DNA from 3 places in the Arthrobacter sp. 2RAF6 genome. Region 3 is predicted to be linked to each of the others. Evidence: riboswitches for the same ligand, from Rfam matches in the RefSeq annotation. Region 3 holds a riboswitch; each other region holds the start of a gene.

Region 1 (9,467 bases), on a different contig from region 3:
CCGAAGCCGCCCATGGCGGAACCGGTGGGTCCCGACGTCGGGATGGAACCGGAGTGGGTGGTAGCCGCCGTCGCGAGCGTCCACGCAGCGGTTCCGAGGCCGCCGGCCAGGAGGGAAACGACGACGACGGCCGCGGCCGCCGCGCTCCGAAACCGGCCGGCCGTATTTTTGCCGGCAAAGCGCAGCGCGTCGAGGCGGAGCAGGATTGCACCGGCCGCCACCACACCCAGGACGACGATCACGATGCGCAACCAGGGAAGCCACGAGGCGTCGCGGCCCAGGAGAACCGCGGACCAAGCCGAACTACCGAGGATTACCACGGCCAGGACGATCCTGGCCGGCCAATACCCGCGGCCACGCCACAGCTCAACGCCGCCAATGCCCACCAAGGCTGCGATTGCCGGTGCGAGCGCTACCGCGTAGTAGGGGTGGACGATGCCGCTCATGAAGCTGAAGACTCCCGCTGTGACCAAAAGCCAGCCACCCCAGAGGATGAGCGCGGCACGGGTGCGGGAGGCTCGCGCTTCCCGGCGGGTGAACCATAGGCCAGCTGCCAGCAGAATCAGCGCTGCAGGAAGAAGCCAGGAGACCTCAGCACCAAAGCTTGTGCCGAACATGCGGGCGATCCCGGCAGCTCCACCGAAACCGGTGTTACCGCCACCGCCCCCGCCGCCGAACGCACCCAAACCGCCAGCGGGTGCTCCAGCGCCGCCTCCGCCGGGCGTGCCCTCGCCCGAACCGGTGATGCGGGACAGCCCGTTGTAGCCAAAGGTCAGCTCGAGGAAGCTGTTGGTTGTCGATCCCGCCATGTAAGGCCGTGCCGAAGCCGGGGTCAGCTGGAAGATCGCGACATAGCTGCCAGCCACTACGGCGATACCGGCCAACGCGCCGAACAGGTGCAGCAGCCTCCGCCGCAACGGGGTAGGTGCGGCCCAGAGATACGCGAGTCCGAGGCCTGGAACAATCAGGAAACCCTGCAGCATTTTGCTCAGGAACGCGAGGCCAACTACGGCGCCGGCCGCGGCGAGCCACTTCCAGCCTGCCCGTTCGATGGCACGAGTAGTGAAGTAGGCCGCGAGCACCAGGCACAGGGTCAGCATGGCGTCGGGATTGTTGAAGCGGAACATGAGCGCGGCCACCGGGGTCAGTGCCAGAGCGCCACCGGCCAACAAGCCCGCGCCTGGTCCGGAGACCCGCTTGACCGTCAAATAGAGGAAACCGACGGCGGCTACGCCCATGAGCGCCTCGGGAACCAGCATGCTCAGGGGCGAGAAGCCGAAGATCCGGCCTGCCAAAGCAGGGATCCACAGAGAGGCCGGCGGCTTGTCCACGGTGATGGCGTTGCCGGCGTCGAGCGAACCGAACAGAAACGCCGTCCAGTCCTTGGTGCCGGCCTGGATGGCCGCGGCGTAGAAGGAGTTTCCATAGCCGGTGGCCGCGAGGTTCCAGAGATACAGGAAGGCGGTGGCCATGAGGAGTCCGGCGGCGGACGGCCGCACCCAGCGGGGCTGCCGGCCAAAGGCGTATCGCGTCCAACCCGGCGTGGCATCGGGGGTTGACGGGCCCGTCGAGTGACGGCCCTGCGGTGCTGGGGCAGTCCCGACGGCGGCGGATGAGTCGGTTCCGGCCGGTCCTGTGCTTGCGGGAGTAATCGTGGAGGTCATGATGCTGCCGTTTCTGTGCGCGATTTGGTTTGTGTGGCGGGCGCAGTCGCCTGCGCGGCAGGCTGTCGGAAGACCCAAAGTCGGAACAAGAGGAAGCGGACCGCGGTGGCGGCGAGGTTCGCCGCGACGACGGTGAGGAGCTCGCCCCAACGGTCCGGCGTCGTCGTACTGTGCACCAAGGCGAGTGCCCCTGAGGTGAGCGCGAGGCCGATCCCGAAGACGATCAATCCCTCGAAGTGGTGCCGAACGGGATTGCCGCCCTGGATGCCGAAGGTGAAGCGCCGGTTGGCTCCGGTGTTGGCGATGGCCGTGACGAGCAGCGCGAGGAAGTTGGCCAGCTGGGGGTCCATGAAGCCGCGGCAGAACAGGAAGATGAGCACATAGGCGAGGGTGGACGCAGCGCCGATCGCGGCGAACCGGACTAGTTGCCCGAAAAGGCTGCTGCGCGGGCTCTGCTCGGCAGTACGTGACGACGCCGGAAGCGGCCCGCGTGCAAGTGCTGCCCGCAGTTCCGGAATGGGGATGCGGCCCGAGACGAGATCCCGGGTGAGCCGGACCATGCCTCGGATGTCGGCCAGGGCGGTGCGCACCACGTCGACGCTCGAATTGGGATCGTCAATCCAGTCGACGGGAACCTCGTGGACCCGGAGGCCGCAGCGTTCGGCGAGGACCAGGAGTTCAGTATCGAAGAACCACGAGTTGTCCATGGTGTGGGGGAGGATCTGCTGTGCGACATCTGCCCGGATCGCCTTGAAACCGCACTGGGCATCGCTGAAGCGCGCACCCATGAACGAGTGCAGCATCAAGTTGTAGCTACGCGAAATGAACTCGCGCTTGGGGCCGCGGACAACCCGCGAGTTCCGGGTCAGCCGTGTGCCGATTGCGAGGTCCGAATGGCCGGAGATCAGTGGCGCCAAAAGGGGCGCCAGCGCGGCAAGGTCCGTGGAGAGATCCACGTCCATGTAAGCGAGAACCGGCGACGGCGATGCCAGCCACACCTTGCGCAGGGCGTTACCGCGTCCCTTTTCCTCAAGGTGGACAACCGCGAGCTCAGGCAGTTCCCTTGCCACGCGGTCCGCGATCTTCAAGGTGCTGTCCGTGCTCGCGTTGTCCGCCACGGTGATGCGGAAGCCATGTGGGAAGGATTCGCGCAAGTGGCCGTGAAGCCTGCGCAGGCACTCTTCGAGGTCGCGTTCCTCGTTGAAGACGGGGATGGTGACATCGAGGACCGGGATGGCGGTGTGGGTGTCCACGGGGGCGCGCCGCCCTGTGCTGCGTTGAATGGGGGTCTTGGCTTGGATGGTAAGGCCCGGCGGCACCACCGCGGGGTCCTTCAGGGTTCCGGAGGTGGATTCGATGAGCGTCATGTATCCAGAGTGCCGTCGCAGAATATGAAGGCTTTAGGCGGAACCTGTGACGTGGCTGTGGATGTATCACCGGCGTGGCGAATCACATGCCTGGCCAAAATACGTCGAGGTCCGCCCCTGAAGGGACGGACCTCGACGTATTTGTGCGTGGATCTTGGTTTAGTACCAGTTGTGGACCAAGTGGAAGGACCACGCTGCCGACGGCGATCCGTAGCGTTCCTTGATGTAGTTCAGGCCCCAGCGGATCTGCGTCTGGTAGTTGGTCTGCCAGTCAGCGCCTTCGGACGCCATCTTTTCGGCCGGCAGCGACTGCCCAATGCCGTAAGCGCCGCTGGAGGCGTTGGTGGCAGTGGTGCGCCAGTCCGATTCCTTGTTCCACAAGGTGATCAGTGCTGACATTTCGCCCTGGCCCCAACCGTAGGAGGGAAGGATGCTTGCGGCATAGGCCTGGGCGCCGGAGGGATCATCGACGGCGACGGGTGCGGCCGGGGCTGCTGGCGCAGGGGGTGCCACGGGGGCGGCCGGCGCGGCAGCCTGGGGCGCAACGGCGGCCGGAGCGGGGGCGGCTGCCTGGCTCGGCGTCGGCGCGGCGCTCGGCTTGGGGCTTGCGCTTGCGCTGGCCGATGGCGTGGCTGAGTGATCCGTCGTGCGGGATTCGGACGTGCGGCTCATGTCCTGGGCATTAATGGCCTGTCCGGCGGCCTGGGTGGCGGCACCTGCACCAAGGAACACAGCAACGACGCCGGCAACAACGGCCATGCGCTGGCCGGTGCCGAGGTTCGAGGCGGCTCGCCTCAATGTGGAACGTGACTTGTTTTTCCGGGCTGGTTCGCCGCGGTGGCGCGCAACAGAGCGCGACTGATTCCTGGAATCAGACATGGTGATTGCCTCTCGACGCCTGCGGAGTTAGCTGTCGGATTCGGATGAGGTCATCCGGCCGTGGCCACGGGAAATCGTGGCGGTACGGCTTCACCCCTAGGGCTGGCTCAACATGAGCGCTTGCCCGGAGACCTGGGTCCCCCGTCTCTGCCTGGACTGTTGGGCACCGGGGAGGGGCAGAGCTCGGCGCCTACCCGGCGGTGGCCGGAATGATCCAGCGCACCTATTCGACGGTACAGGAGGATTCAGCTCAAGTCACATTTAGGTAACGGAGATCACGACGCCGGTGCGTCGACTTGCGCGCGCCGCGCACCGGCGTCGCGCCCTCCTGGGTGGCCCTTCAGGCCGTGGCGGTCCTGAGCGCCGGAAGCCGCACCGCAAATTCCGTCCGGCCGGGCCGCGACGCCACTTCGACGGTTCCACCATGCGCCTGGACAATGGATTCCACAATCGACAAGCCGAGCCCGGACGTGCCTTCGGAACCCGATCGGGCGGCGTCGGCACGGGCAAAGCGGGAGAAGATCCTGCCCTGGAATTCAGGCGGGATGCCCGGCCCGTTGTCGGTCACTGTCACCACGGCGCTGCCGTCGGCGGAACGCACGACGCCCGTGACCACGGTGGTTCCCGCCTCCGTGTGCTTGCGGGCATTGGAGAGCAGATTCGCCAAAACCTGGTGGAGTTGAGTGGTGTCGCCGCGGACCGTGAGGGGCTCATCCGGGAGCTTGAGCTGCCAGATGTGCTCCGGGGCCATGACTTTCTCGTCGCTGACGGTCTCGATCACCAGCTGCGTGAGGTCCACATCGGTGAACTCCGGGGCCTTCCCTTCGTCCAGCCGGGCCAACAGAAGGAGGTCCTCCACGAGGGTGGTCATGCGTTCCGACTGGCTCTGCACCCGGCCCAGTGACTTGCGCCCGTCCTCGGTGAACGTCTCCGTCATGCGCAAGAGCTCGGTATAGCCGCGGATGGCGGTCAGCGGAGTGCGTAGTTCGTGGGACGCGTCGGCCACGAACTGACGCACCTTTGTTTCGCTTTGCTGGCGTGCCTCGAGGGCGCTGGAAACATTGTCCAGCATCAGGTTCAAAGCATGGCCGACGCTTCCCACTTCCGTGCTCGGATGGGCCGCCGACGCCGGAACGCGCACCGCGAGTGCCACCTCACCGGCGTCGAGCGGAAGTTTCGATACCTTCGTGGCGACGTCGGAGAGTTGCTCCAGGGGGCGCATGGTGCGGCGGATGAGCACGGTTCCGGCCAGCCCGATCAGGACCAGCCCGCCCAAGGATACGAGCACCATGGTCCAGACGAGCGAGGCCTCGGTGTCCTCCTTCGAGGCGAGTGGCAGCCCCGTGATGACAACATCGCCGTAAGGGGTTTCGGCGGCCACGAGCCGGTAGCCGCCATTGGACAGGGTGCGATCAACCGGGCGGCCATCGGAGGGGAGCGCCGACAGGATTTGAGCGTCGCTGGGCGACAACGGCGCACGGGTCGCATCGGAGGACAAGAATCCAGCATCGCTGCTCACCTGACCGGCAAGAATGCGCGCATTCAGCGTGCCGATGCTCTGACCCCGGGGATCCAGGGGGTCCGGACGGCCGCCAGGATTGCCTTGCGGCGGGCGGCCATGGGAGGCCTGCGCCAGCTGCTGGTCCAGCTGCTTCGTGAGGAACACATCCATGGAGGCGTAGCTGACTATCCCGACGGCACCGCAGATGGCCACGAGGAGAGCCATGGAGAGAAGGATCAAGCGCGTGCGCAAGTGCCAGGTGGAAGGATTGAACCAGCTGTGGTCGGTCTGGCGGGGGATACCCGAGAGTGCGGACATTCGGAGCCCCGGCTATTCGGCAGGCTTGATGACGTAGCCTGCTCCACGCACCGTGTGGATCATGGGCGGGTGGTTGGCCTCGATCTTCTTGCGCAGGTATGAGATGTAGAGCTCCACGATGTTGGCTTGCCCGCCGAAATCGTAGTCCCACACGCGGTCCAGGATCTGGGCCTTGCTGACCACACGCTTGGGATTTTCCATGAGGTAGCGCAGGAGCTCGAACTGGGTTGCCGTGAGCGGGATGTCTTCGCCGCCGCGGGTAACTTCACGGGTGTCCACGTTCAGGGTCAAGTCACCTACAACCAGTTCGGCCGTGTCCATCGCGGCCACTCCTGAGCGCTGGACCAGCCGGTGCAGGCGCAGCAGGACTTCCTCCATGCTGAAGGGCTTGGTGACATAATCGTCGCCGCCGGCGGCCAAGCCGACGATGCGGTCCTGCACGTCATCCTTCGCGGTGAGGAAGAGCGCAGGCACCTCAGGCGCAAAGGCGCGGATCCTGCCCAGCAGCTCAACGCCGTCGAACCCCGGAAGCATCACATCGAGCACCAGGACATCGGGTCGGAAGTCCTTGGCGAGCTTTACCGCGGCGGGACCGTCGCCGGCCACAGCTACCGACCAGCCCGCCATGCGTAGGCCCATGCTCATGAGCTCGGCGAGGCTGGGTTCGTCGTCCACCACAAGGGCACGGATGGGGGAACCGTCCGGGTGGCTGAGCTGCGGAAGGTTGTTGGTCATGGAGTGCGAGGATGCCATGGGACAACTCTCCAATCTGCCGGTTTGCCAGTGCTTTGCCGTTGCTGTGAGCACCCTGTGAGTCCCAGCCTAGCCACCTGTCCAGAGGTTGTGCCGGTTCGGGGAGGAGAATCCGACACAACACCGCGGGAGGTCACAGGCAAGCCTGCCGTTCGACACAGCCAATGCACAGCAAAGCGGCTGACGCTGTTTGGGACAAGCACAACCACGACCAAACAGTCTCGATTTCGATGGAGAACACCATGGATCAGCAAAACAACCCCTCCGCACCTGGTTCCGAGCCGGAGAATGGGCACCCGCAGCCGGTGATCCGCCCACTTGATGATTCCGGGCAGCCTGCCGCCGGGTGGGGTGCTCCGCAACCTCCGGTGAACCAGCAGCCTGCCGCCGGGTGGGGTGCTCCGCAACCTCCGGTGAACCAGCAGCCTGCCGCCGGGTGGGGCGCTCCGCAACAATACAACTCCGGACAACCGCGCCCTTCGTTTTTCAAGAATTGGAGCTTGAAGAAGGGGCTCATTGTCGGCGGCGTCGCGGTCGTGGTCGCTGCCGCGGCAGGAGCCGGTGCATATGCCGCCGGAAACGGGACTGCGGCGGCTGACACCAGCAGCGCGCAGGGGCCGGGTGCCGGGCAGAACGGCCAGGGCGGATTCGGCGGCCCAGGCGGCGCGAACGTAGGTCCGGGTGGCCTCGGGGTGGGGATGGGCGGCCTGAACGCCGCGATCCACTCGGAATATGTGGTCCTCCAAAACGGCAGCTACGTCACTATGGCGGGCCAGCTGGGTACGGTCACTGACATCTCGGCGAGCTCCATGACGGTCAAGAGCGAAGACGGATTCACCCGCACCTATGCACTTGGAACGGACGTCGTAGTAGCGGAAGGCGTCCGGCAACGCGGAAGCGGAACCACTGGCACCACCTTGACCCTCGCCGATGTGAAATCCGGATCCAGCGTGAGGGTCACTGCGCTCAAGGATTCCGACAAGTACACGGCCCAGTCCATCCAGATCGTCACTGCGACCACATCAAGTACCCAAGGAACCGGCACCACCAACTAGCGATGGGTGCTGCTTGCCTCCGTCGTGACCTTCTTTGCCGCGCTTTGGCCTCATAATGACGCGACTCGCCGCGCCGTAAGCGCTTTCCGAATGCAAAGAAAGGTCACGACGGCGCGTCCGCGGTTGCGCTGCAACGAGGCCCTAGCAGACGATTTGGCAAAAAATTTCCATGAGACGCAGACTCAGGATTGGACAAGGGTTGTTTCATATCTCGAGATTCAAAGGCAAGCGCGTGACGTGACCTCAGATTCAGAAAACGATCTCTCTATCAAATTTTATTCGAATATTGCGCTCGTGACAGCCAATGTGACGAACGAGAATGGGTCACATTTGGACATGTCTGAATTGTGATGTGCGGCACAATAGTCCGATTCGTCTCAAAATGTGGACGGTTCGGTCCTTTGTTACTTGCAAGTTCCCTTTGTTACGTTGCACACTTCAAATGTGAACAAGAACTCAACAGCATCTGCAGCCGCAGCGATCGAGCCCAGCGCACCCGCTGGTTCTTCGATGAGCTGTTGTCGAATGCATGCCTAACTTAAGACCCCAAGAAGTTTCAGGCATTCGCCCCCTGCCCAGCGTCGGGCGCCCCTCCCCATCTCATTGCGGGGACCAGACCAGCATTCGAAGCCGCGATGACGGCTATTCACTTTGAGGTAAGCAATCCATGTCAGTTGCATCCGGATACGTCCACATCTCCGTCCGTAACGCCAATAAGGCCGCGTCGAACGCCGGCCTGCGTCCCGGCTTCGGCAACCGCCCGGCCTACGCCCAGCCCGCACCGCAGGGTGGCAGCCAGGCACCCGGTTACGTCCCCCAGGGCTACAACCCCAACTCCTACGGCCAGCTCCGCGCAGTTCCCGCCAACGAGGCCTCGCCGATGACCGCACCCACGCCTGTTCTGGCTCCAGCGGACCGCTCCATCCGTCCCGTTGCCAACGACAATGTGGCCCGCGGGTTCGTGCTCTACATGGGCATCGACGAAGACACCGCTGCGGCCGCCGGAACGTCCATCGCCAAGCTTGCCCAGGAAATCCGGGCCTACGCGCAGTCCCTCGTTTCCGGCGCCGAGAGCTATGCCGCCGTCGCGGTAGCCCCGGCCAGCGCGCCCGGTTCCGCGCTCGACGTCGTCCGCTCGACTTTCGGTGACCCCACCGTTGGCAACCGCCAGCGTTCCGAGGCGCTCCGCCCGCAGCCTGCACAGGAAGCCCGCCCGTCCGGTGTCTTGATCGACCTCGCCCGGCGTGAGGTGCACCTCGACGGCGAATCCCTGAACCTCACGTTCAAGGAATTCGAGCTTCTCAACTACCTCGTCGAGAACGGCACCCGAACCGTGGGCCGCGACGAACTCCTTGAGGGCCTGTGGCGCAACGCCGAAGAGGTCCCCAACGAGCGCACCATCGACGTCCACATCCGGCGCCTCCGCTCCAAGCTCGGCCGCCTGGCGAACACTGTCCGAACCGTACGCGGCCAGGGCTACCGCTTCTACGAGCACCCCGAGGTCATCGTCTGGGCCGCTCCGGAATACTCGATCTAGCCTCAGCCGCTCAAGGCGCCCGCTCCCTGCAAAGGTGGCGGGCGCTTTCGCTTTCCTGGCCACCCAACTGGCTCGCATTTGTTGTCGTTTACAGGCGTCAAAACGACAACAAATGCGAGCTAGTTGGGATAGTAGGGTGGGGGGATGAGCGAGCATCACATCAAGCGGCTGGTGATCATGCGGCATGCGAAGTCGGACTGGCCCCTTGGGGTGCCGGATCATGAACGACCCCTTGCCGAGCGTGGCCACCGGGAGGCGCCCCTCGCCGGGAAGTGGCTCCTCAAGCACCACGTGATTCCGGACTTTATCCTGTGTTCGTCCGCGCTGCGGACCCGGCAGACCTGCACGTGGGTGTGCAGCGAGCTGGGGGACAAGGCCCCGACGCCGAAACTC
Region 2 (9,467 bases), on a different contig from region 3:
GGATGGAGGGGTCGCGGGTGCTGGACCCTTTGGCTGATGAATATTTGCAGGCGGACGAGGAAGATCCCGCACTGTTCTTCACAGCTGCCTACAACGAGTTTTCCGGACCGGTGTTTGGATACCTTCGCGCCCGCGGCGTAGATGATCCGGAAGCAGTTACCCAGGACGTGTTCCTGGCTCTCTATCCCAAACTGGATTCCCTTCGAGGGGGTCTCCAGGGGGCTAAAACCCTACTCTTCTCCATAGCGCACGCGCGAATGGTGGATCACTATCGCAAGCGGGAACGCACCCCTGATTCCGCGCCCTATGAATCCGATCTGGATTCGCGACGCGCACCTTCGGCCGAGGACCAGGCATTCGGGCACGGGGAAGGCCTGGGCGTAACCGAGCTACTGGCCGACCTCAACCCCGACTACCGGGAGGTCTTGGCACTACGGGTCGTGGCGGACCTGTCGTTGGAAGAAACAGCGGCCATCATGGGCAAGTCCCAAGGAGCCGTGAAGCAGTTGCAGCGCAGGGCATTGAGTGCACTGAGAGAACGTGCACTACTAAGGAATGGCACATCATGAGCGAAAAATCCGCATCTTTCGGCGAGCAAGGCATTGACCGCCTGCTTGCTGAAGCCGGGCTCGACGAAGCATACGAGATCCGGACCGAGCTGCTGGAACTGCGCGCCCTTGCGAGCACCCGGCCGCAGCCCTCGGTGGCTGTGCAAGCCTTGATGGCACCAGCCCGCGGGGCGATCGCGCCGGTTGAAGCTGTTACCGCTGTTACCGCTGTGGAGACTGTTGCGCCAGTTGGGGCGGCTTCCCGCGCAGCGGCTGCGCCTGTTGATGAACTTGCCGCTCGTCGCCGTAAAAAGGGCCGCTTGACCTTCGCCGCCGTTGCCGTTGCGGCTTCCCTTGCCGCCGGAGCTACCGCTGCAGCTGCGTCCGACGGCGGCATTCCGGGAACGATCGAACACTTGGGCTCCGTGGTTGGATCGGTCGTTTCCCAGCTCACCCCTGGATCGGGCGGCAACGCTCCGCGACAGCAGGGAACACGCCCGGAGCCGGTTCCGATGCCCACCCGTGGAACGAGCGATCCCGTATCGCCGTCTCCGGGGTCCTCCAACCCCGACGCCCAAAACAACGCGCATCCATCGCCGCACGCCACTCCCGGCACTACCTCACCCGGGTCCGAGTCGGATCCGCGTAATGGATTGCACGACATCGCCAAGGGCCGTCCGGGACCTATCACGATCCCGACGCCGGTGGTCCCGACGCCCACACTCCCGTTGCCCCAGCCGGTTCCCTCCGACATCCTCCCGGGCAACCCGGTCAAGCCGTAAAGGGTGATCGATTGCTCCGTAACTGTCGTTCTGAAGGCTCAAAGCGACAGTTACGGAGCAGTCGATGGAGAAGTTAAGCGGAAACCAGGTTGTGCCAGTCGGCGACGAGGGGCAGGTTGTGCGCCTCGGAGACCGAGCGGTGCGTGACCTTGCCCGCGGCGATGTTGAGGCCGGCTGCCAGAGCGGGGTCGCGGTCGAATGCAGCCCTGACGCCCAGGTTGGCCAGTGACACGGCGTAGCGCAGGGTGACGTTGGTCAGAGCGTAGGTGGAGGTGTTGGGGACGGCGCCCGGCATGTTGGCGACGCAGTAGAAGATCGTGTTGTGGACCTTGTACGTGGGTTCCTGGTGTGTGGTGGGGTGCGTGTCCTCGAAGCAGCCGCCCTGGTCCACGGCGATATCCACCAGCACGGAGCCGGGCTTCATCCGGGAAACCAGCTCGTTGGTGACGAGCTTGGGGGCCTTGGCGCCCGGGATCAACACGGAACCGATGACGAGGTCGGCGTCGACTACTGACTTGTCGATCTCGTACGCGTTGGAAGCGACCGTCTTCAGGCGGCCCTGGTAGAGGGCATCCAGTTCGCGGAGGCGGTTGATGTTGATGTCCATGATGGTGACATCGGCGCCCAGGCCAAGGGCCATGGCGGCGGCGTTGGTACCGGCAACACCGGCGCCGAGGACAACGACCTTGGCCGGGCGGACGCCCGGGACGCCGCCCAGCAGCACGCCCTTGCCGCCGGCCGGAGCCATGAGGGAGGAAGCGCCGACGACGACCGACAGGCGGCCGGCGACCTCGGACATCGGTGCAAGCAGGGGCAGGCTGCGGCCGTCCTGGACGGTTTCGTAGGCGATGGCCGTGACGCCGGAGTTGATGAGTTCCTGGGTCAGCTCGGGCTCGGCGGCAAGGTGCAGGTAGGTGAAGAGGATCAGGCCCTTGCGGAAGCGGTGGTACTCGGCCTTGATGGGTTCCTTGACCTTCATGACCATGTCAGCGCGTGCCCAGACGTCGTCGGCTTCGGCCACGATCTCCGCGCCGGCAACCGCGTATTCCTCGTCCGTGATTCCGGAGCCCAGGCCTGCGCCCCGTTCCACCAGGACGGTGTGGCCGTGGGTGCGGAACTCGTGAACGCCCGCGGCTGTGATGGCAACGCGGAATTCGTTGTTCTTGATCTCTTTGGGGACACCGATGATCATTTTGGGCTCCATGTTCGAAAGGCTTCAACGGCCTTTTTCTCTGCGGGGGACTGTGATTCCAGAATAAATCCGCTGTGAGCCAGGCGACAGGAAAGGCGATCGCCGCCGCGGCTGACTTCCCTGGAATTCCGGGGTTTTTACCGCTCGCGACTCGACATTTGTCGATATTGAGAGCGTCAGGTGTCGCCTGATGTTCGTGGGGCAACGTAGTGTTTTCCCCATGCAGCAAGACGTGGAGAAAATCGTCGAGGACGTCGCACTCAAATTGGGCCGCGGACTCTCCCTGGAAGACCTCGACGGCGTGCTGCTCGCCTACAGTTCCAACCAGTCCCACGCCGACCGTGTGCGGGTGAACTTCCTCCTGAGCAAACGGGTCCCAGTGGACGTCAGCGCGTGGCAGCTCTCGCACGGCATCGCCACCGCGGTGCGTCCCGTCGTCGTGCCCGCCAACGAGGAACTCGGGATGGTGGGACGCGTCTGCGTCCCGCTGCTGGTGCGCGGATTCCGCGTGGGGTACCTCTGGGTCCAGCAGGACCTTGACGAGCAGACCGCGACGGCGATACTCGCCGAGTTGCCGGGCGTCCGGGACGAGTTGGACCTCCTCGCGGGGTTGCTGCTCGATTCCAATACTGCCGAATCGGAGTTCCGGCGCCGCCGTGAGCAGGAATTCCTGGCTGCATGCCAAGGCGAGTCCAATGCGGTGGCGGCCGTGGCGGGATGGAAGGAGATCCAAGGCCGAGGACCGTGGCAGCTGGTTACCGTGCTCGACGCGGAGGACAGTGGCGGCGTCTCGGATCCGATCGCGGCGACCCTGACGCACCGTTCCGCCGCGCTGCAGGCAACTATCGGGGTCGATTCCGTGCTTTTCAGCGCTGGCACCGAGACGCACTCGGTCATGTTGTTCCGCGAAACGGGCGGACGGGCAGAGCATGCCCAAGTCCTGGTTCATTATCAGCTGGAACTCGCCAAGCGCGCCGGCCGGAAGGTGGACCGCGTCATACTCGGCATCAGCGAGCCGTTTTCAGTCATCCGCCAGATGGGCCGGGCCTACCGACAGTCGAAGCTCGCGGCCCAGGCTGCCGCCGTCGATCCTCCACTCGGCGAGCTCGTGGACAGCCGCTCGGCCGGGATCTACCAGTTGTTCGAACGGCTACAGGCTCCCGGTGGCTGGGACGATTCGATCTCGGCGCATTTCCAAGAGATCGAGGATGCCGACCGCAACGGCGAGCTGCTGCCCGTGCTCGAATTGCTTTACGACAGCGACGGCTCCGTGCAGGACGTGGCCACGAAGCTCCACCTGCACCGCAGCAGCATCTACAACCGGCTCGCCAGGGTCCGCCAGCTCATCGGTGCAGATCCGCTGAATGGCGCGACGCGGCTCGAACTCCATGCAACGCTCAAAGCGCGCCGCTGGGCGGGCCGCCCGCGGATTTGAAGCCGCTGGTACCGGAAGCCGCGCTGGTTTACTTGTTGAGCTGCCTCAGCTGAAGGCTGCAGCGCCAACGGTCCGGGCGGTGCTGAATGATCTGCGCCCGGTTGCTTTGGCAGCATCGCCCATGCCACTCGACTGAAGATGTTCGATGCTGTCCCATCCTCACTGCAGGGCCTTGGTTGCTGCGTCCAAAATCGACCCAAGATCAACGCCCGACTGCGTGGGTTGTGGCGTGGGAGTAGGGCTGGCCGGGTTCCGCGGCTTCCAAGAACCTGTGGGCGCAGGCGAGGGCGTGCCGGTCGGATCCGGCGTCGGGGTGGGGTTCGTCGGCCCGGTCGGATCCGGGCTGGGCGCCGGTGCAGGCTGGGCCGGAACCGGATTGGAAGGAACAGGCGCAGGGGTGAGGCTTGGGGGCAGTGCTGACGGGATGGCAGGAACCTGGACGGAGATCGATGGCGCCGAGACGCTCGACGGTTCGACGGCGGCGGGTCCTTGCGGCGAATGTTGCGCCGGGTCCGTGGAGGTCTGGCCGGACTTGGCGCTTGGGGTAGCTGCCGAAGGTGATGCTGCGGGGCTGGGTGAAGTACTTGCCGTCGTGGAAGGGGCGCCGGATTGCGTGGAGTCTTGGCTGTCCGCGCTGGCAGCGTCCTGGGCGCGGGATTCCTGGCCGAAGAAGGGCAACTCAAGGGCTTGGCCCAGGGAACCGGCGGTCAACAAGATGCCTAGGGCTCCTGCAACCACTGCCATTCGGTTGCTCATCGTCCGGATGCTGGCGGCCTTCTTGAGGACTGCGTGTGGTTCACGGCTGAAGGACGAACCAGAAAAGGTCACCGGACCGACGCTGGCCCGGGGTGCCGCGTGAGGTGCTGTTGTGGCTGCCTCCTCGGTTTTGGCCGGCTCAGCCGTCTCGGCAGCCACCGTCGGAGTAGCCACTGCCGGAATGGCGGCTGTCGCGGGTTCTGCTGTCGGGGCAGCCACGGTCGCGGCACCCACTATCGGAATGGCCGCGGTTTCGCTGGCTTGGGAAGCTCTCTTCCGTTCGGCTGCGCGGGCGGCCGCGCGCGTGGTGGGCACCGCCGTCGTCGGGGTTGCCGTGGTGGCGGGGTCCGCTGTCGAAATCAAAGGTTCAGAAGCCGATGCAGCAATGAACGGTTCGCTGTCTTTGGCCCGACGACGTCCGGTTGGTTTGATGCGCTCGCGCGCCACTTGGGCACGGCGAGGCTGATCCATGATTGGGGACATGGTGATTGCCTCTCAACGCCTTCGAGGTTAGCTGTCGGGTTCGGACGAGGCCGTCCGGCCGCACATGGCGGCTTCACCCCAAGGGCCTGTGGAGAAGTAGGCCCGGAGACTCTGGGTCCCCCGTCTCTGCCGCGGGTCTGGCGGATTCCGGGTTGCGGCAGAGCTCGGCGTCAATCCGGAAGCGGCCCAGTTGGGGATTGGGTCGCACCTCGACGGTACAACAGCCGGCATGCAAAAGTCACATTTGAATAACGGGCGGGATGACCGGTTTTACCGGGTCCGCCCGGCGATGAGTCCTGCGACGTGTTCGGCGTCGCGGCCGACCCCGCCCACGAGACCCGAAGTCAGCCCGTATTGGAACGGCATACCCACGAAGAACAGTCCCGGCAGTTGTTCCACGGCACCCCGACAGGTGAGCGGCCAGCCGTCCTCATCCGCGGGAAGTCCTCGGATCCAGCCGAAGTCCGGTCGGTAACCGGTAGCCCAGATCACCGTGGACACCGGGATCGCGTGGCCTTCATCAGTCAGGGGTTGGCCCTCGCGGGCGCCCGCCAGGCGTGGCAGGCGGGCGACTCCCGCGGCGTCGAGCTCTCGCGTAGAGGTCCGGATCAGCGGCGCGCCGTGCTGGGTGAACCCGACTGCGACTTTACGGCCGATAGGGGTGGATCTGTTCAGCACGTTGTGGATGAAGAGCCACCAAAGCCCGCCGGCGTATCGCGTTACGGGGCCCGGAATGTGGAACGGAGGGGTTCCGGCAATGTAAGTGCGGTGGGTAGGTGCGAGCTCCAAGGCGATTTCGACGCCGGAGGTGCCGGAGCCGACCACCAGGACATCTCCGGGCGGAACCGAGTCCGGGTTGGTGTATTCGGCTCCGTGAAGTTGGTGGATGCCGGGATCCAGCTCCTGTGCGAACGCCGGAATCCTTGGCTGTGCGTTCGGGCCCGTGGCAACAACAACGTTCTTGGCCAGGATCGACCCGGAGCCCGACTGTACTCGGAACCGGCCGTCCTCCCGCTCGATGCCGACGACGTGGGCACCATGACGTACCGGGAGTTCCCGGCTCCTGGCGTACTCCTCGAGGTATTCGGCCATGGCGTCTTTGCCGGGAAAGCTGCCTCGGGCGGCGGGAAACGGCATGCCGGGAAGGGAATCGTGCTGCGCCGGGGTGAAGAGCCGCAAGGAATCCCACCGGTTCCGCCACACGTCGCCGACGCGGGTCTGCGAGTCCAGGATGAGGAAGTCTTGCCGGTGCTTCTGGAGGTGGAATCCGGTGGCGAGCCCTGCCTGCCCGGCGCCCACAACTATGGTGTCCACTGGCTTATTGCTGTCCATCGCGAAGCCTCCTGAGGTGTTCGAGGTCATTAGAATAGCATTCCAGTCACTAGAATGATATTCTTTTTGCGTGGAAATCCGACACAATGACAGGCGGTTAGCCCAAGCTGTCGCAACCAAGGCCGCCGTCGTGGAGGCCGCTCGGCAGCTGTTTCTGAGCAGGGGATACGTGGCCACGACTATCGGGGCCGTTGCGGAGCAAGCAGGCGTGGCTATCCAGACCATCTACAACTCCGTGGGTAACAAGGCTGCGCTGCTCTCGGCCGTGGTTGACGCGACGGCCGCGGGCCCGGATGCTCCCCGCCCGGTCCCGGAGACTATGCGCGAGCGGACTGCCGCAGCCGCCGACGCCGCGGCGGTCCTAGCGTTGTTGGCCGACTGGTTCGCCGAGGTACATCCGAGAAGCAGCCAATTGTTCAGCGTCATGAGGCAGGCCTCCGCCGTCGACGCCGAAGCGGCAAAGGTGGAGCGGGACCGGGCCGAAATCCGGCTGCGGAACTATGCGGAGGCAGCGGCTGCGCTCAGGCGGCGCGGGGCATTGACTTCCGGAATGAGCGACGAGCAAGCTGCTGCCGTGATTTGGTCGGTGGGTCATCCGGACACCTACCGGTCGCTCGTGTTGGATTTCGCTTGGGGACTGGAGCGCTACCGGGATTGGGTCCACGCGGCGCTCAAAGCGGCCCTCGCCTAGCGTTCCGCTACTCGCTGGTGGTTTCCTCGTTGCCCGCGCCCGTCTTCTTCTGGTTTTCCAGCCATGCCATGATGTCCGCGAGCCTGATGCGGCGGTGTGTGCCGCGGTATTCCACCGGAATTTCGCCACGGTCGGTCATGTTTCGCAGGTAGGTGTGCGAGATTCCCGCGAGTTCGGCCGCCCTCGACGTCGTGAGCATTTCCTCTACGCTGCTGACGGTCACCGCTTCGCCTCGGCCCAGCCTGCCAAGGAGGTCGACGACGGCGTCCCTCGCCTCATCCGGCAAGCGGTGGACCGTGCCGTCGACGAAAACGGTGATGTCGTTGCTGTCCTGGAGTGAGCGCGCCAGGTTCCGGGCGTCGTCCGCGGGCAGGCCAGGCGTCACACGGGGAGCTATCAATGCCATGGCAGAAGCCTAGCCTCGCATAAGGCTGTGCGGTGACGCCGTCGTGTTAGATTCACGCCTATGGTCAACTACCCCGCCAATCCGGATCCAGGCCCTGCCGTGGCCGCGGCAATCGAGCTACTGGTGCGGCAAGGCTACGACGCGACCTCCGTGGACGACCTCGCCGATGCCGCCGGGATCAGCCGAAGCACGTTTTTCCGCAAGTTCGGCTCCAAAGAGGACATCGTTTTCGCCGACCACGACCGTATCCTGGCGCGGGTCCAGGAGTTCCTTGCGGGAACGACGGCAGATCCGTTACGTGCCGTCGTGGAGGCGGCGCTCTTGGTTTTCGGCCACCACGTGGGCAACCGCAAAACCTCCCTCGCCCGCTACGAACTTCTGCATCAAGTGCCTACCCTTCGTGATCGTGAACTGGTCATGACGCATCGCTATCAGCGGGCTTTCCGGAATCATCTCCTTTCCGCACTGCCGGAAGGCGAAGGCCGGGGGGTCACTGCCGTGGCCTTTGCCGCAGCGGTAGTTGCGGTTCACAACAGTGTCCTGCGCCAATGGCTGCGGGCGATTGCTGCTGGCGAACGCGTCGGGGGCGTCGAGCGCGGCGAGCGTGATGCGCGGGAAGCCGAAGCCCAAGAGTCGGCCGCCCGGCTCGGGCGTGAATTGGGCGCTTTGGCCGATACTTTTTCCCGGGTTTCAGCCGGCGAGGGGAGTAGTGTGCCAGCCGGAGCGCCTTCCGAGGAAGGCGGCCGTCCCGCCGTCGTAGTTGCTGTCCTTGATCCGGCAGCCGGTACGGAACAGATCCTTCAAGCGGTCCGGGACGCCCTGGCTTAGCCCTTGATCCAGCAAAATCCTCAGCTGACATCGAGTTCCTTGACATGAAACTGAGTGTCAGCGCATGCTAGGAGTCGCAGATCGCAACCCCAGAGCGAGGATTCCCCTATGACGACGACGTCCGATAGCTATTCCGAAGAACTGGATGCCGTTTTCCCGGCCGGGGCTGGTTTCCCGGCCGGAACTATGGAGCCCGAGTACATTCTGAACGAATCCCTGGACCCGGACCCGGCCTCAGTCTTCAGGGACGTCAGCCGCGAAGACCGCGCTTACTGGGACCGTGCGCGGACGTTTGTCCAGGACGAGGTGCTCCCGGTCATCGCGGGGTACTGGGAGCGCGCGGAGTACCCGCTGCACTTAGTGAAGCGCCTGGGCGAACTTGATCTGCTTCGCGACGGAATCAACATCGACGGATTCCCGGCAATGAGTAAAACCGCCGCCGGACTGGTCATGATGGAACTGAGCCGCGGGGACGGCTCCATCGGCACGGTGGTCGCGGTCCAGGGTGGATTGGCTCTGCGGTCCGTGGCCGAATGCGGTTCCGCTGAGCAGCAGGCCCACTGGCTTCCAGCACTTGCCCGGGCCGAGGAATACGGTGCCTTCGCCTTGACCGAGCCGGCGCACGGCTCCGATTCGGTGGGACTCGAGACGACTGCGACGGCCGTCGAGGGTGGTTATGTGCTCAACGGTGAAAAGAAATGGATCGGCAACGGCTCGATCGGCGGCCTGACCGTCGTCTGGGCTCGTGGTGACCACGGGCAAGTTCACGGATACCTTGTCCCGCAGGATTCGCCCGGATACACCGCCACGACCATTGAGGGCAAGCTGTCACTCCGGGCCATCTGGCAGGCACACATACGCCTCGAGAATGTCTTCGTCCCGGCGGAGAACGTGCTCCCGGGTGCCCGGAGTTTCAAGGACACGGCACGGGTGCTCCTGGCGACCAGGCTGGGAGTGGCCTGGTCCGCCGTCGGGCACGCCACTGCCTGTTACGAAACCGCGGTGCAGTACGCC
Region 3 (9,467 bases):
CCGCTGCTGTAACAGCTGGAACGGCTGGAACGGCTGGTCCCGGTGCTGAGCGGAAGCCGGCAACGGCGAAACCCCGCACCGGCATTCCTGTGTGGCGCGTCGGCAAGCCGGACGCTTTCCTGGCCGCCGCCGTCGACGTCGCCCGCAATGCGGTGGAGACCATTGCCAGACCGGGCGAGATCGGACCGCATATTGCCGCGCGCTCCGAAGGCGAACGCGTCGTCACGCACCTGTTCGAATCGCGGCTGGCCGGCTACGGCGGTTGGCAGTGGTACGCCGTCGTGACCCGCAACTCCCGCTCCAAAGTGGTCACGGTCAGCGAGCTTGGCCTGCTGCCGTCGGAGGACTCCATCCTCGCTCCTGAATGGGTGCCTTGGGCAAAGCGCGTCCGTCCGGAGGACGAGGCCACCGCGGCCGAAGAATTGGCGGAGGAGGCCGGCGTCCCCGTTGACGCGGACGACGACGGCGGCCACTCCGGTGACGAACAAGAGAGCGACGACGCCGACGACATCGAGGCTGACTAGCCCTTGGCGGACCCGGCGAGTGAATTTCGTGAAGGTGGAAACTGATGTCCACCTTCAAATCGCTGGGTGTCCTTAACTACCGCATTTGGTTCATTGGTGCCCTCATTTCCAACGTCGGCACCTGGATGCAGCGGACGGCCCAGGACTGGCTGGTCTTCGCCCATCTGAGCAACCACGATGCCGGCGCGATGGGCGTGACCTTGGCCCTCCAATTGGGCCCGCAGCTTTTCCTGGCCCCCTGGGCCGGACTGCTTGCCGACCGCTACAGCCGGCGCAGCCTCCTGGTCATGACCCAATCGGCCATGGCGGTCCTGAGCACTGGCTTGGGACTCCTGGTCCTGAGCGGGGCAGCGCAGCTGTGGCATGTCTATGTGTTCGCGCTCTTGCTTGGTGTCGTCTCGGCACTCGACGCCCCGGTTCGCCAGACGTTCGTTTCGGAGCTGGTCAAGGAGGACTATCTTTCCAACGCGGTTGCCTTGAACAGCGCATCCTTCAACGTTGCCCGCATGATCGGTCCCGCCGTGGCCGGCGTGCTGACGGTGGCTGTGGGGCCGGGCTGGGTATTCATGATCAATACCCTGACCTTCCTCGCAATGCTTGGCGCGATCAGGGCCATCCCCCTTTCCTCCTTGCGCGTGCAGCCCCGGGCCGCCGCGGGCAAGGGCCGCATCCGTGAAGGGCTTCGCTATGTCCGCAATCGCCCGGACATTGTGGTCGTCCTCGTCGCGATCTTCATCATGGGCACGTTCGGCCTGAACTTCGTCCTCTTCATCGCGGCCATGGTCGGCACGGAGTTCGGCATGGACGCGGGGGCATTCGGGCTGCTCAACTCGGTCATGGCGATCGGCTCCGTCGCAGGAGCATTGCTGGCCGCCCGGCGCGGGCGGCCACGGATGCGGCTCATCTTCGCGGCGGCGGCCGGGTTCGGCCTTGCGAGCGGACTGGCTGCCCTGGCGCCGAATTACACCATGTTCGCCTTGGCGCTGATTCCCTGCGGACTGTTTGCCCTGACCATGATCACGAGCGCCAACGGCTACGTGCAGTCCACCACGGAACCTGTCATGCGCGGCAGGGTCATGGCACTCTACATGGCCATCTTCATGGGTGGGACGCCCATCGGTGCACCGTTCGTCGGATGGGTGTCCAACGTGGCCGGACCCCGATGGGCTGTGGGCGTGGCCGCCGCCGCGGGCGCCAGCACCGCCGTCGTCGGCATCGTGTGGATCATCCGCGCGCGCCAGCTGCGGCTCCGTTTCGATAGCAGCGCCCGCGGGATGCGGTTCTTCCGCATTGAGTCCCAGGGCGCGGGTGGTTCTATTAAAAGGGCTAGCGCCGCCCGGGATCCCCACCCGGGCGACGCCGACGAGTCCTGACCGCGGGAACGCCGCAGTCCCTTACTTCTTCAGTTCGCCCACCACGTAGTCGATGCTGGCGAGCAATGCAGAGACGTCGTCCGGCTCGATGGCAACGAAGGTAGCGATGCGCAGCTGGTTGCGGCCCAGCTTGCGGTACGGTTCCGTGTCCACGATCCCGTTGGCGCGCAGCACCTTGGCGATGGCCGCGGCATCGATCGAATCATCGAAATCGATCGTGGCGATGACATTGGAGCGGTCCTCGGCCTTCGCGACGAACGGGGTGGCGTACTCGGAAGCCTCGGCCCAGTTGTAGATGCGGCTTGCGGAATCCGCTGTGCGTCCGGAAGCGAAGTCCAGGCCACCGTTCTTGTTGAGCCACTGGACCTGCGCATCCAATGTCACCAAGGTGGACAGGGACGGCGTGTTGTAGGTCTGGTTGAGCTTCGAGTTGTCGATAGCCGTCTGCAGGTCGAGGAAATCCGGGATCCAGCGGCCGCTTGCCTTGATGCGGGCGGCGCGCTCCAGGGCTGCGGGGGAGAAGAGGCCGAGCCACAGGCCGCCGTCGGAGGCAAAGTTCTTTTGCGGCGCGAAGTAGTAGACGTCAGCCTCGGCAACATCAACGTCCAGGCCGCCGGCTGCGGACGTCGCGTCAACCAGGACCAGAGCCCCGTCGTCGCTGCCTTGGACACGCTTGACCGGAGCGGCCACACCCGTCGAGGTTTCGTTCTGTGGCCACGCGTACACGTCCACGCCTGCTTCGGCCTGGGAAACCGGCCGGGTGCCAGGCTCGGACTTGATGATGGACGAAGCTTCCAGGAACGGTGCCTTGTTGGTCGCCGAAGCGAACTTGGAACCGAACTCACCGAAGGAGAGGTGCTGGGCCTTCTTCTCGACCAGGCCGAAGCTGGCGACATCCCAGAACGCGGTGGAGCCTCCGACGCCGAGAATCACCTCGTAGCCCTCGGGTGCACGGAAGAACTGGCTAAGTCCCTCGCGGACCGAGCCCACCAGGTTCTTGACCGGTGCCTGGCGGTGGGAGGTGCCGAGGATCGTCGTCGAGGCGGCGGAAAGTGCCTCGATCTGCTCCGGGCGGACCTTGGAGGGCCCGGCACCGAAGCGGCCGTCCTTGGGCAGCAAATCGGCAGGGATGGTGATGCTGTTGTCGCTCACGGGATGCTCCAATGGTGAAGTAGCGGCCTAGATGGGTCGTGGCAGGCGGCAAGCTGCCCCTTCGACTCCCCAATTCTGCCTGACGCCGCAGGCGGGGGCAGAACCGAAGGTGTCATAGTCCGCCACGTGGAAAGCATTTGTTCGGCTGGCTCTGGACGGGGCACGAGAATTATTCGGAGTAATTCCAAATAAGCTAAGCTTGGAGCTGGCGCCCGGACCGGGACCGCCGGCGGTTCGGCCACCTGTTCGACCACTGAGGCGGCTGCGGTACGGTGGAAAATACGCAAGATACTGCGCTCGAGGAGCTGAGCTGGATGACGGATCTGATCGATACCACTGAGATGTATCTTCGGACCATTTTGGAGCTTGAAGAAGAGAACATCGTGGCTCTTCGCGCACGCATCGCCGAGCGCTTGCGGCACTCGGGCCCCACTGTTTCCCAGACGATCGGACGGATGGAGCGCGACGGCCTGGTGATTGTGTCCAATGACCGGCACCTTGAGCTGACTGAAACGGGCCGGAAACGCGCCACCGAGGTGATGCGCAAGCACCGGCTCGCCGAACGGCTCCTGGCAGATGTCATCGGACTGGACTGGGCCTACGTCCACGACGAAGCCTGCCGCTGGGAGCATGTCATGAGTGAGCGCGTGGAACGGCGGCTCTACGAGCTGCTGGACCACCCGACGGAATCGCCCTATGGCAACCCCATTCCCGGACTCGAAGCGCTGGGTGGAGTCGCGTCCCACGCCTTTACGGATGGCGTGGTCAACCTACTTGACGCGATGAACGAATACTCACCTGAAAACCGGGTCACTGTCAGCCGGCTGGCTGAACCGATCCAGGTGGAACCGGAACTTCTCGTGCAGCTGGACGAGGGCGGAATCCGGCCCGGCGCCAGGGTTTCCCTGGAACGTGTGGGGGAGTACATCTCCGTTCGCGTGCCCAATATCGACGGCGCGCTGGAACTGCCGCCTGAGGTTGCCTCGCACGTATTTGTCACGGTCGCCTAGCCGGCCCGGCGAGGCGACCGGCAAAGATAACGAAATTATTACCGCGGGGCCTTAATCCCCTATAGTTTGTTACTGGCGCCGATACCAAAGCGTTACCTGATCCGAAGCCGAGTTCTGCCAGCGGATCAGGTGGATTAGTCCATTCACTGGCAGAAGCGGAGGAACCACCATCGGCTGTCGAAAGACGGCCTTGGGGTGAAGTCCGCAGCGGAAGTGCAAAAAGTGCGGGGCCCTTCGGGTAGCTCTGCGCTTCGCGCCCTTCGCGCGGACCGGGTCCACGATCTCTCTGGCCCGAATCCGACAGCTAACTTCGCAGGCTTGCCAGAGAGGAAAACCTTGACCACGCAGAACACCAGGGGCCGCAGGCGCGCGTCCGGTCCTACTGCTGAGCTGCGGAGCACGAGCGCCGTCGAGCACGAGCGGCCCCGCGATCCCCATCGCGAACTTCGCCGCCGCAAGGGTCCTTTTCGGCAGATGGCCGAGTTCGCCGCGGCGAGCGGGGCGGGACAGAAGGCCGGAGTGGCCCTTGCCACGACGGGCCTCATCCTGACGGTCGCCATGCCGGGAACCGGCGCCATGACGGCCACGGCCGAATCAAACCAGGCCGCCTCGGCAGTAGGCACCCAGCCTGAGATTCCGGCCGCCGCAAGCGCCACGATCGACTTCAGCCGTGCTGCGGTTTCCACCACGGGGGATCCGGACAGCAAGCTCAAGCAGCTCTTGAGTGCGCAGTCCGTCGGCACCATCAAGACGTCGTCATCCAAGGGCACCCTGGGGGCGCCGTTGGACACCCTGACCACGGCCTCGCCTTTCGGCTACCGCGTGAATCCCATCACGGGCGGTTTGGGTGAGTTCCACCGAGGCCAGGACTTCGTGGCCCAGTGCGGCACCCCCGTCCATGCTGCCGCGGCCGGCAAGGTCACTTTCGCCGGCTGGCATCCGTATGGCGGCGGCAACCGCATTGTGGTGGACCATGGCAACGGCCTGGAAACCACGTACAACCATTTGTCTTCGTTCAACGTCCAGGTGGGCCAAACGGTCAGCCGTGGCGATGTCATCGCATTGAGCGGCACCACCGGCGCCTCCACGGGCTGCCACCTCCATTTTGAAGTCATGGTCAACGGCGACGTCGTTGACCCCCTGGGCTGGCTGTAGCCAATCCGATGGAAGCCTCTCGCATGCTTGTCACGCTCCGTGACCTGAATGTGACATTCAGCCAAAACTCATGTACCGTCTAAGACGCATCAACTTTTAGAGAGTTGATGCACTCGAGTGGATTGCCTAGCTCTGCCACTGCTCGAGGTTCCGTTCGCAAAACATCGTCTGGCAGAGGCGGGGGACCCACTTTTGGTCATCTTCACCGATGGCCTTGGGGTTAAGTCGCACAACTTCCGAGAGGGAGAAGTGTGGCCGGATGACTCCCATCCGAATCCGACAGCTTACCTCGCGGGCATAGGGAGAGGCCTCTTAACGTGTCTTCACGCTCTACTGTTGCGCGCCATCGTGCCGCGGTCACCAAGACCAACTCGCTTGCCGTTATCGCTAAGACTGTCGGCAGCAACGCCGGTGGCGTAGGCCGTCAGGCAGCAGTTATCGCAGCTGCTTCCGGTCTGGTGCTCACTAGCGGTATCGCAGCCAACGCTGCAGAAACCAACGTCCCCCGCGAGTCCACTTCGACCTCCGCCCTGGAAGTCCAGTCCATCGCCCAAGCAAGCATTTCGGCCGACTCCTCCGTCGCCATCAAGTACGAGCGCCCGGCGGTCTCCACCGAAGCTGCTCCGGTTGTCGCAGCTCCGGTTGCCACGCAGGACGCTACTCCGGCCGCAACGGGTGCCGCTACCGGCTCCTCGACGCTTTCTGTCACCGCTGCTGTTTCACCCGCAACCAAGGTTGCCAGCGGCAAGGGCGCAGCAATTGCTGCCGCAGCTTACGCACAGCTTGGCGTTGCCCAGGACTGCACCGCCCTGGCTTCGAACTCCCTGGCCGCTGTTGGGATCAACTTCCACGGCTGGCCGGCAGACTACCTCTCCCTTGGCCGTACGGTCAGCGCTGCTGAAGCGCAGCCGGGAGACTTGGTCTACTACCAGAACGGTGGCATGGGCATGGCCCACATCGCCGTTTACGTCGGCAACGGCATGGCCGTCCACGGCGGCTGGAACGGTGGCACCACCGCCCTTTACAGCGTCAACGTCGGCTCCGGCCCGGTCTTCATCCGCGTTGGTGGCTAAATAGCTCCGGCTACATAGCTTCACTGGAACATCCCCGCTGGTCCGCCCGCGGGGATGTTCTGTTTTAACCAGCATGCGCTAAATCACTCCTCCAGGTGTCTCCAGGCCACGGTTCGGGGAGTAGCCTCCGGGTGCTTGGAAGGTTCCGGCTACGTGTCCGGCACGTGAACTTTGACCGACACTGTCCTGGAACTCCCGCAAGGATTCGTTGATCCGGCCTCCGGGTGTTTACTCTTAGGTTGTCGATCCACAGCCCGTACATGCAGAGGGCAGCCGGCCCTCGCGCCCCTGACGGGTGCGGCCGTGAAGAGGTACGTGCATGCGCACACTCGTTCTGAATGCTGGATATGAACCGCTGGCGGTAGTAACCTTCCGCCGGGCGCTGGTCCTTGTGCTCACCGGAAAAGCGAGCGTAGTGGCCGAAGGCGACGAGCCTGTCGTCGGGCCACAGGAGATTCTCGGACGCCCCTCCGTGATTCTGCTCAATCGCTACATCCGGCCGAGGTACAACACCATCACGGCGGTTACACGCCGTGGCGTCTTGCGCCGCGACGGTCACCGTTGCGCCTATTGCGGGAAAGCAGCCCACACCATTGACCACGTCCACCCCAAATCCAGGGGCGGCGCGGATTCCTGGGAAAACCTGGTGGCAGCGTGTCTTCGCTGCAACAACGCCAAGAGTGACCACACTCCAGCCGAGATGGGCTGGAAACTGAGGTTCACGCCGGCGGCGCCCACCGGGACTATCTGGCAGATCAAGGAGCTTGAGAAACCTGCGCCCGCATGGGATCCCTTTCTCCTGCCTGAATCGGCGGCCTGAACCGGAATCGAGCCTGCTTCCCGGGTAATCTGGGCGGGTGGACTTTGATGCGGTGATATTGGCGGGTGGCAAGTCCTCCCGCCTCGGAGGCGTGCCCAAAGCCCAGTTGAGGTACGACGGCGCCACGCTCCTTCAGCGCGCCGTGGCGGCCGTGCGCGGTGCAGGGAGGGTGGTCGTCGTCGGGCCGGATCCCGGCACTTTACCGGATGGCACATTGACCGCGCGGGAGGACCCGCCCTTCGCCGGGCCGGCAGCCGCGATCGCCGCCGGACTCCTCGCGCTAGAAGCGCAAGACGGCGAAGGGAAGGGTGGCCAGAGCCTGTCCACGAAGCACGCGCCCTGGGTACTCGTCATGGCCTGCGATATGCCCCTGGCCGCCGCCGCGGTTCCGGTACTGCTCCGGGAACTTGCAGGCCACGAAGAAGCGGAAGGGGCCATGTCCGTATCCGCCGACGGTCGGAAGCAGCCGCTGCTCGGGATCTACCGCGTATCCGCGCTACGACGGGAAGTGCAGGCTGCGGAGGAACAAGGTGGCCTGGCCAACGCCGCGGTGTTCCGCCTGCTTGCTAGGCTTGATCTGCTGGCCGTGCCTGTCCCCGCAGGGTCCACCGATGACGTGGATACCTGGGACGACGCCGCGGCGCTTGGAGTGGACGGCGACCTGCCGTGATAACAGCTGTACCGGACAGTGGAGGCGGATCGTGAAGAGCCAGGAAGAAACGCTCGAGGAATGGTGCAGGAGCCTTCTGCAAGCATATGAGCTGGAAGACGTCGAGATCGATATCAACGAGATCCTGTCCCTGGCAGGCGTTGCAGCCCATTCAGTGGTCCGGCCGGCGGCTCCCTTGACCACCTTCATTGCTGGCTTCGCGGCCGGACTTGCTGCGGGTTCGGGACAAGCGACTGAAGCCGCGTCGATGGATGCCGCCATGGGCCTGGCACGCACGCTCGCGAAGGACTACACGAACCCCGGAACCGACGCCGGATGACGGAAGCCTCCGGGCATGCCCCGCACGCCGACCACTTGTGGGCCGAGGCGCGCCAACTTGCCTTCGATAGTGCCACGCCCATTCCCGCCGCACCCGTCGCGCTGAAGGACGCCATCGGCAGGACCTTGGCCGCGGATGTCCACGCCCTGCAGGACCTGCCGCACTACGCGTCCTCGGCGATGGATGGCTGGGCGGTCAACGGCAGCGGCCCATGGATCCTCGCGGAACCCGGCCATCGGCTGACCCCGCACCAAGCGAGTCCGATCGTCACCGGCGGCCTGATCCCGCCGGGGGCCAAGGCCGTGCTGCGGAGCGAGAGCGGGGTCCTGACCACGGACGAAGATGGCTTACCGTTGCTCGCGCTCAGCGGGAACGCGAAACCGGGCGAACCGCGCAACGGCCAACATATCCGCAATGCCGGAGAAGAAGCTGCGGCGGGGGAGCTGCTGATCAAATCGGGCGTCGTCTTGAACCCTGCCCATCTCGCCCTGGCCGCCCTGGCCGGGCGGGATGAACTGGATGTCCTGGGCAAGCCCCTCGTGAAAATGCTCCTCACCGGCTCCGAAGTGGTGACCGCGGGTGTCCCGGTCCCCGGCCGGGTGAGGGATACCTTCGGTCCCCAGCTTGGCGCCGTCGTCGAACTCCTTGGCGGGATCCGCGGCGGGCAAATCAAGGTGGGCGACTCCTACGAAGAATGGCTCTCGGGCCTTGAGGAAGGCGAGCTGTCGCCGGAGACGCCGCCCGCCGACGTCGTCATCACCACCGGGGGAACCGGCCGTTCGGGGACGGACCACTTCCGGCGGGCCATTGCGGATCTCGGCGGCCGCTTGCTGATAGATGGAATTGCGATGCGTCCGGGACATCCCGGCGTGCTGGCCGAACTGCCGGACGGTCGCTTTGTGCTGGGTCTCCCCGGCAATCCGCTCGCGGCCATGATGGTCCTCTTCACGATCGGCGCACCGCTACTCGCGGGACTGGGGCACAGGGCGCTGCCGGAGGTCGGCGAGGTTCCTTGCGGTGCCATGCTCGACGCCGACCCGGGGCGCACGCGCTTGCTTCCCTTCAGATTCGTGTACGGCTTGGCCTCGCCGGCCCAGCATGCGGGGCCCGGGATGATGCGCGGCCTCGCCAGCGCGGACGGAGTCATGGTGGTGCCACCGCACGGCGTGCAACTGGGAGAAGCGGTGCCCGCTTTTCCGTTGCCGTGGGGGCCGCCGCTTCCCCGGTCAAAGCCCACGGAGGAGAAGGCCAAGAAGACTCCTGCCAAGCCGGCGCGCAAGGTGTCGTCCGGGCCGGTCGACTGGAGCGCCCTGACGGGCTGAGAGTTCCGGCGCCGAATGGACGCGGGTGGATTAGAGAGTCAGGCCTTGC

What was found. Region 3 has a riboswitch for cyclic di-AMP ahead of AB4Z38_RS12640 (NlpC/P60 family protein). Riboswitches for the same ligand answer to the same signal wherever they lie in the genome.
Region 1: linked by a shared signal. The riboswitch ahead of AB4Z38_RS03325 (hypothetical protein) and the one ahead of AB4Z38_RS12640 (NlpC/P60 family protein) in region 3 are both predicted to bind cyclic di-AMP.
Region 2: linked by a shared signal. The riboswitch ahead of AB4Z38_RS15860 (hypothetical protein) and the one ahead of AB4Z38_RS12640 (NlpC/P60 family protein) in region 3 are both predicted to bind cyclic di-AMP.

Annotation. Positions count from the first base shown of each region.
Region 1 is NZ_JBFRGF010000003.1:131,692-141,158, forward strand. It holds gene AB4Z38_RS03315 (ArnT family glycosyltransferase) at 1-1,664, opposite strand, end outside; gene AB4Z38_RS03320 (glycosyltransferase) at 1,661-3,031, opposite strand; gene AB4Z38_RS03325 (hypothetical protein) at 3,191-3,910, opposite strand; cyclic di-AMP (ydaO/yuaA leader) riboswitch at 3,913-4,086, opposite strand; gene AB4Z38_RS03330 (ATP-binding protein) at 4,251-5,729, opposite strand; gene AB4Z38_RS03335 (response regulator transcription factor) at 5,742-6,482, opposite strand; gene AB4Z38_RS03340 (hypothetical protein) at 6,725-7,537, shown strand; gene AB4Z38_RS03345 (winged helix-turn-helix domain-containing protein) at 8,205-9,074, shown strand; gene AB4Z38_RS03350 (SixA phosphatase family protein) at 9,219-9,467, shown strand, end outside.
Region 2 is NZ_JBFRGF010000022.1:37,347-46,813, forward strand. It holds gene AB4Z38_RS15840 (RNA polymerase sigma factor) at 18-569, shown strand; gene AB4Z38_RS15845 (hypothetical protein) at 566-1,330, shown strand; gene ald (alanine dehydrogenase) at 1,404-2,522, opposite strand; gene AB4Z38_RS15855 (PucR family transcriptional regulator) at 2,743-3,957, shown strand; gene AB4Z38_RS15860 (hypothetical protein) at 4,117-5,196, opposite strand; cyclic di-AMP (ydaO/yuaA leader) riboswitch at 5,199-5,349, opposite strand; gene AB4Z38_RS15865 (flavin-containing monooxygenase) at 5,467-6,558, opposite strand; gene AB4Z38_RS15870 (TetR/AcrR family transcriptional regulator) at 6,599-7,219, shown strand; gene AB4Z38_RS15875 (helix-turn-helix domain-containing protein) at 7,227-7,625, opposite strand; gene AB4Z38_RS15880 (TetR/AcrR family transcriptional regulator) at 7,686-8,453, shown strand; gene AB4Z38_RS15885 (acyl-CoA dehydrogenase family protein) at 8,562-9,467, shown strand, end outside.
Region 3 is NZ_JBFRGF010000015.1:50,088-59,554, reverse strand. It holds gene AB4Z38_RS12665 (DUF3027 domain-containing protein) at 1-524, shown strand, start outside; gene AB4Z38_RS12660 (MFS transporter) at 569-1,897, shown strand; gene serC (phosphoserine transaminase) at 1,919-3,049, opposite strand; gene AB4Z38_RS12650 (metal-dependent transcriptional regulator) at 3,364-4,059, shown strand; cyclic di-AMP (ydaO/yuaA leader) riboswitch at 4,186-4,393, shown strand; gene AB4Z38_RS12645 (M23 family metallopeptidase) at 4,396-5,214, shown strand; cyclic di-AMP (ydaO/yuaA leader) riboswitch at 5,360-5,526, shown strand; gene AB4Z38_RS12640 (NlpC/P60 family protein) at 5,532-6,287, shown strand; gene AB4Z38_RS12635 (HNH endonuclease) at 6,607-7,107, shown strand; gene mobA (molybdenum cofactor guanylyltransferase) at 7,145-7,777, shown strand; gene AB4Z38_RS12625 (DUF6457 domain-containing protein) at 7,809-8,096, shown strand; gene AB4Z38_RS12620 (molybdopterin molybdotransferase MoeA) at 8,093-9,418, shown strand.